One region of the Pseudoalteromonas sp. ABV4_021 genome, then DNA from elsewhere that is predicted to be linked to it. Evidence: predicted binding sites of a transcription regulator. Region 1 holds the regulator's gene; the other holds the start of a gene.
The links. The regulator MetJ, encoded in region 1, represses methionine synthesis genes. The targets are predictions, from matches to a motif close to TAGACGTCTAGACGTCTA.
Positions count from the first base shown of each region.

Region 2: a site for MetJ is predicted at 1,595-1,612, ahead of metK (methionine adenosyltransferase). Genes of this name have one in related genera too.

Region 1 is NZ_JBSWVB010000001.1:2,681,229-2,684,563, forward strand. It holds gene metL (bifunctional aspartate kinase/homoserine dehydrogenase II) at 1-13, opposite strand, end outside; gene metB (cystathionine gamma-synthase) at 22-1,242, opposite strand; gene metJ (met regulon transcriptional regulator MetJ) at 1,433-1,756, shown strand; gene ACXAFE_RS12455 (malic enzyme-like NAD(P)-binding protein) at 1,802-3,043, opposite strand.
Region 2 is NZ_JBSWVB010000001.1:517,703-521,037, reverse strand. It holds gene tkt (transketolase) at 1-1,380, opposite strand, end outside; gene metK (methionine adenosyltransferase) at 1,718-2,905, shown strand; gene ACXAFE_RS02410 (hypothetical protein) at 3,018-3,335, shown strand, end outside.

The DNA of each region.
Region 1 (3,335 bases):
CTTGTTTTGTCATTTAAATAATCACCACAATGCAGGTCGTGCAGCGCAGCATTGAGTGCTTTTTTCTCCACCAGCAGCGACATCTTTGTTAATTGTTTTTGCAAATGCTTGTTCGAGATCTGCGATTAAATCTTCAACATCTTCAATACCAACAGAGATACGAATTAACGTATCGTTCACGCCCGCTTTAATTCGCGCTTCAGGCGCCATGCCGGCGTGTGTCATAGTAGCCGGGTGACAAATTAAGCTCTCTACGCCACCAAGTGATTCAGCGAGGCTGAACTGCTCTACACTCGTTAAAAATTTAGCCGTATCTTCAATTGTGCCTTTAATACTAAAGCTCACCATGCCACCAAAACCTTTTTGCTGTGCTTTTGCTAAGTCATGTTGTGGATGACTTTCAAGGCCTGGGTAATAAACTTTCTCTACATGCTCACAGGTCTCTAAGTAACGTGCGATGGCAAATGCGTTTTCTTGGTGCTGTTTAATGCGCACATTTAAAGTACGAATACCACGCAGCGTTAAATACGCATCAAATGGCGTACCTGTAATGCCAATATTATTTGCCCACCAAGCGAGCTCTTCGCCTAACTCAACAGTGCGTGTGATAACCACGCCACCAACAACATCTGAGTGGCCATTGATGTATTTTGTAGTTGAGTGGATCACAATATCTACGCCAAATGAAATTGGGTTTTGTAATGCTGGAGATAAAAACGTGTTGTCAGCTCCCACTAACGCCCCTACCGAGTGAGAAACTTCCACGACTTTGGCAATATCAGTTAAACGTAAAACTGGGTTACTTGGCGTTTCAATCCACACTAGCTTAGGTTTAATGGCTTTAATCTGCTCATAGCAAGACGCTTGTGTAAAGTCGACAACCGCTACCTTTAATAAACCGCGTTTTTCAAGGCTTGTGAATAAACGGTAACTGCCACCATAGCAATCATGAGGAATTAAAATGGTATCTTCTGGCGTTAAAATTTGTGTGCACAAGTGAACAGCAGCCATACCTGTTGCAGTTACAATCCCCTTTTCACCACCTTCTAGCTTAGCAAGCGTATCAGCCAAAATATCGCGATTAGGATTGCCACTACGGCCATAATCATAGTCACGCTTTTTATCAAAATCGGCGAACGAATAAGTCGTCGATAAATATAATGGTGGAACAACCGCACCATGGTGTTTATCTGCGGTAATGCCATTGCGAACAGCAAGGGTTGTTTGTTTGTTCTGCTTCATAACTCTGCCACTTAGATGTTTAGACGTCTAAAAGGTTAAACCACTAAACAGTGGAAGTCAAAACTTTTACACGTCTATATAGCCAAATAAATGATATTTGACTATATATTTTAAAACGATAAAATTTTGCCTCTTAATATGCAGGCTATCGTCAAAATTAAATCGTAACAGATATAGGCTAGTACACTTTATGGCAACTGAATGGAACGGTGAATATATTCACCCATATGCAGAACACGGTAAAAAATCAGAACAAGTGAAAAAAATTACCGTATCTATCCCACTTAACGTATTGAAAGTACTGACAGACGAGCGCACTCGTAGACAAGTAAATAACTTACGTCATGCAACTAATAGCGAACTACTGTGTGAAGCATTTTTGCATGCGTTTACAGGTCAGCCATTGCCTGACGATGAAGATCTAAGAAAAGATAACCCTGAGCATATTCCACAAAGGGTAAAAGAAATTCTTGCTGAACGCGGCTTACCGGTTCCAGAGCTTGAAGATGAATAAAAAAAACCTCAGCATTTGCTGAGGTTTTTTTTGCTTTTAACCCAGTTAAAGCATGTAGTTTTCTGGCATTTCGATTTGTGCAACACCCGACTCAACTGCTGCTTCTGCAACCGCACGCGCTACACGTGGAAGCAAACGCGGGTCCATAGGTTTAGGAATAATATAATCTTTACCAAATTCAAGATTTGATTCACCAGACGCAGACAATACCTCTTGCGGTACCGGCTCTTTAGCAATTTCGCGAATCGCATTTACCGCCGCAATTTTCATTTCGTCATTGATCGCTGTTGCGCGCACATCAAGCGCACCACGGAAAATAAATGGGAAGCATAATACGTTGTTAACTTGGTTAGGGTAATCTGAACGACCTGTAGCCATAATTAAATCATTGCGCGCAGCATTGGCTACTTCAGGCTTAATTTCAGGATCAGGGTTAGAACACGCAAATACCACAGGCTTATCTGCCATTAATTTTAGATCTTCAGGAGCCAATAAGTCAGGGCCAGAAACTCCCACAAATACGTCTGCTTCTTCAATAACATCTTGTAAGGTGCGCTTATCTGTATTATTCGCAAACAACATTTTGTATTCATTTAGGTCATCACGGCGCGTATGAATAACCCCTTTTCTATCAAGCATATAAATGTGCTCACGTTGTGCACCACATTTAATTAACAGCTCCATACATGCAATTGCTGCTGCACCTGCACCTAAACATACAATTAATGCATCTTTTAGCTTTTTACCTTGAATCTCTAGCGCATTCAACATGCCTGCCGCGGTTACAATTGCGGTACCGTGTTGGTCATCATGGAATACTGGCACACTACAACGTTCAATAAGCGCTTTTTCAATTTCAAAACACTCTGGCGCTTTAATATCTTCCAGGTTAATACCACCAAAAGTATCTGCAATATTTTCTACAGTATTAATAAAGTCTTCGGTAGTACGGTGCTTAACTTCAATATCAATTGAATCTAAACCAGCAAAACGCTTAAATAATAACGCCTTACCTTCCATAACAGGTTTTGATGCAAGCGGCCCTAAATTACCTAAACCTAAAATTGCAGTACCGTTTGAGATAACAGCGACCATATTACCCTTTGCAGTATATTTGTATGCATTGTTCGGATCTGCTGCGATCTCACGAACCGGTTCAGCAACACCAGGGCTATACGCTAATGCAAGATCATTAACTGTCTCTGCTGGTTTGGTTAATTCGATGCTGATTTTTCCAGGAACGGGTTCAGAATGGTATTGTAGCGCTTTTTCTCTTATGTCAGACATGCGTGCCTTATCCTACGATGTTAAAAGTGAGAGATACTGGTTTAATAGTACGGCATTTAGAGTAAATAGAAGTTAAATGCGGTTATATCTTAACCTAAGACCATAGTTGAATTTACAACAATAGGCTTGTGGATATTTTCTGCTAAATCATTACCAGATTGAAGTTAATTCAGATCCGACCAGATTCACAACCATCTATTTTTTACACTCGACAGCTACTATTTTGCCAACAGATAGTAAAAATAATGAATATTGAAGCTATCTATAATCCAGTATATAGCCATCTATTTAG
Region 2 (3,335 bases), 2.2 Mb from region 1:
ATACACAAAGATTGAAGGCTGCTTCATAAGCGCCGCCATACGTACTGCATTACGCGCGTATTCCATAAACATTAAGAACGTCGCACCGTAAGGAATAAAGCCTTTATGCAGCGCAATACCATTCATAATTGCCGACATACCAAATTCACGTACACCGTAGAAGATGTAGTTACCTGATGCGTCGTTTGCTGTTAAGCCTTTTGAACCTTCCCAAAGTGTCAGATTTGAACCTGCAAGGTCAGCAGAACCACCCATAAACTCAGGTAACATAGGGCCAAACGCATTTAGTGCATTTTGTGATGCTTTACGTGTCGCTGGGTTTTCAGGGTTTGCCTGAAGACCTTCAATATAGGCTTGTGACTTCTCAGCCCAATCTGCTGGTAATTCACCTTTTTGACGACGTTCAAACTCTGCCGCTAGTTCAGGGAAAGCCGCTTTATACGCATCAAACTTTTCAGCCCAAGAAGCTTCTTTTACGGTACCCGCTTCAACTGCATTCCAATCCGCATAAATATCAGCTGGAATATCGAAAGCACCGTGCTCCCAGTTTAAAAATTCACGTGCAGCTGCAATTTCAGCATCACCTAACGGTGCACCGTGACAGTCGTGGCTACCTGATTTGTTTGGTGAACCATAGCCAATTACTGTTTTACAACAGATTAATGTTGGTTTGCCCGTTTCTGCACGTGCTTCATCGATTGCCGCGCGAATAGCTTCACTATCGTGACCATCTACGTTACGCACAACATGCCAGCCGTAAGACTCAAAACGTGCTGCTGTATCATCAGTGAACCAACCTTCTACTTCACCGTCGATTGAAATACCGTTGTCATCCCAAAACGCGACAAGTTTACCAAGGCCTAATGTACCTGCTAGTGAACACGCTTCGTGTGAAATACCTTCCATAAGGCAACCATCGCCTAGGAAACAGTAAGTAAAGTGGTCAACAATATCGTGACCTTCACGGTTAAACTGATGCGCAAGTGCTTTTTCAGCAATAGCCATACCAACCGCGTTAGTAATACCTTGACCTAATGGGCCTGTAGTTGTTTCAACACCCGGTGCATACCCGTATTCAGGGTGACCCGGTGTTTTAGAGTGCATTTGACGGAAGTTTTTAATTTCCTCAATTGGAAGATCATAGCCAGATAAATGCAGTAAAGAATAAATTAGCATTGAGCCGTGACCATTTGACAGAATAAATCGGTCGCGATCAGCCCAATCAGGGTTTGCTGGATTATGGTTTAAATAGTCGCGCCATAGCACTTCAGCAATGTCTGCCATACCCATAGGGGCACCAGGGTGGCCAGACTTGGCCTGTTGCACAGCGTCCATAGATAGAACGCGAATAGCATTTGCTAGTTCTTTACGTGACGGCATGGATTTTCCTACCTCATTATTTGTTTGCTGTCATAATTTGGATACATTGGCCAATAAGCACTGGCAATAGGAAGTACTTATTGGTCAATGTACCCACGCAGCTCTATTCTTACCTATAAGCACACGCGGAGCAATGGAAAACCGACTATAATCTAGCTTCTTTATGCACAAAACAGCCTAGTAACGGTGAAGAAATTTCACTTTTAATTTTTTTTAGACGTCTAGGCGTAAAGTTATTGTTTGCAGCGTCGTTATTCGGTAGAATACGCGACCATTTAATTGAACCTGCGCAAATCCTTGTGGCAACGCGCATTTTTTGTGAGTGAGTAGAAATACCATGGCAAGAACTTTATTTACTTCTGAGTCAGTATCTGAGGGTCATCCGGATAAAATCGCTGACCAAATTTCTGATGCGGTTTTAGACGCAATTATCACACAAGATAAGCATGCGCGTGTTGCCTGTGAAACAATGGTTAAAACAGGTGTTGCAATTATCTCTGGTGAAATTTCAACAGATGCGTGGGTAGACCTCGAGTCAATCACACGTAAAGTAATCACAGATATCGGTTACACATCATCTGACGTAGGTTTTGACGGTGACACATGTGGCATCATGAACCTTATTGGTCAACAATCACCTGAAATCGCACAAGGTGTTGACCGTACTAAGCCTGAAGAGCAAGGCGCTGGTGACCAAGGTTTAATGTTCGGTTACGCAACTAACGAAACACCAACGTTAATGCCAGCACCACTTTATTACTCACACCTACTTGTTGAGCGTCAAGCAGAGGCACGTAAGTCAGGTATTCTTCCTTGGTTACGTCCTGATGCAAAATCTCAGGTAACCTTCGTATATGAAGACGGTAAGCCTGTTGCAATTGATGCAGTTGTACTATCTACTCAGCACAACCCAGACATCGAGCAAGACGCACTAGTAGATGCTGTAATGGAAAACATTATTAAGCACACGCTACCAGCTGAGCTTTTAACGGAAGACACTAAATACTTCATTAACCCAACTGGCCGTTTCGTAATCGGTGGCCCTGTTGGTGACTGTGGTCTTACTGGTCGTAAAATCATCGTAGATACTTACGGCGGTATGGCACGTCACGGTGGTGGTGCTTTCTCTGGTAAAGATCCTTCAAAAGTTGACCGCTCTGCTGCATACGCGGGTCGCTATGTTGCTAAGAACATTGTTGCAGCTGGTCTTGCTGATAAGTGTGAAATCCAAGTTTCTTACGCTATCGGTGTTGCTGAGCCAACGTCAATCACAGTTGATACATTCGGCACAGGTAAAATCTCTGAAGAGAAATTAGTAGAGCTAGTACGTGAGCACTTCGACTTACGTCCTTACGGTATTACTAAGATGCTTGACCTACTTCACCCAATGTACCAAATGACTGCAGCATACGGTCACTTCGGTCGTGAACCGTTCGAAATGACGGTAGGCGAAGATACATTCACAGCATTCAGCTGGGAAAAAACAGACAAAGCAGACGCACTTCGCGCCGCTGCTGGTTTATAATAACCGCCTGATTGAGAAAAAGCGCCTTTGGCGCTTTTTTTTATGCCTAAAATTCAGTAAGTTGCTATGATAACCGCTCTAGCAAGTGATAAAAAAACTACACGGTGAAGTTATGTACCTTTCAATCAAGCATTACCCTGAAATAGCAAACAATATTAACCAACAAAGAATTGTACGCCTTGCCAAACCTTACTTAACAACTCCGGCATTTGTCTATATTACACATGTTTTGGTGTTGGTTTCCCTTGTTGTAATAAACCTGCCAAGTGTGCATCAACTATCGCCTTTGCTTTTAAAAGCCGGTTTGTTTATCACTTATTTGATAGCAATGCATTTTGCAGGCATTAATATATGGCAGCGTAAGCAGTTTTTAACACACCTTGATGAAATCCAAACAAAATCAGAACAATCCGATATCGCCCTCGCCCAG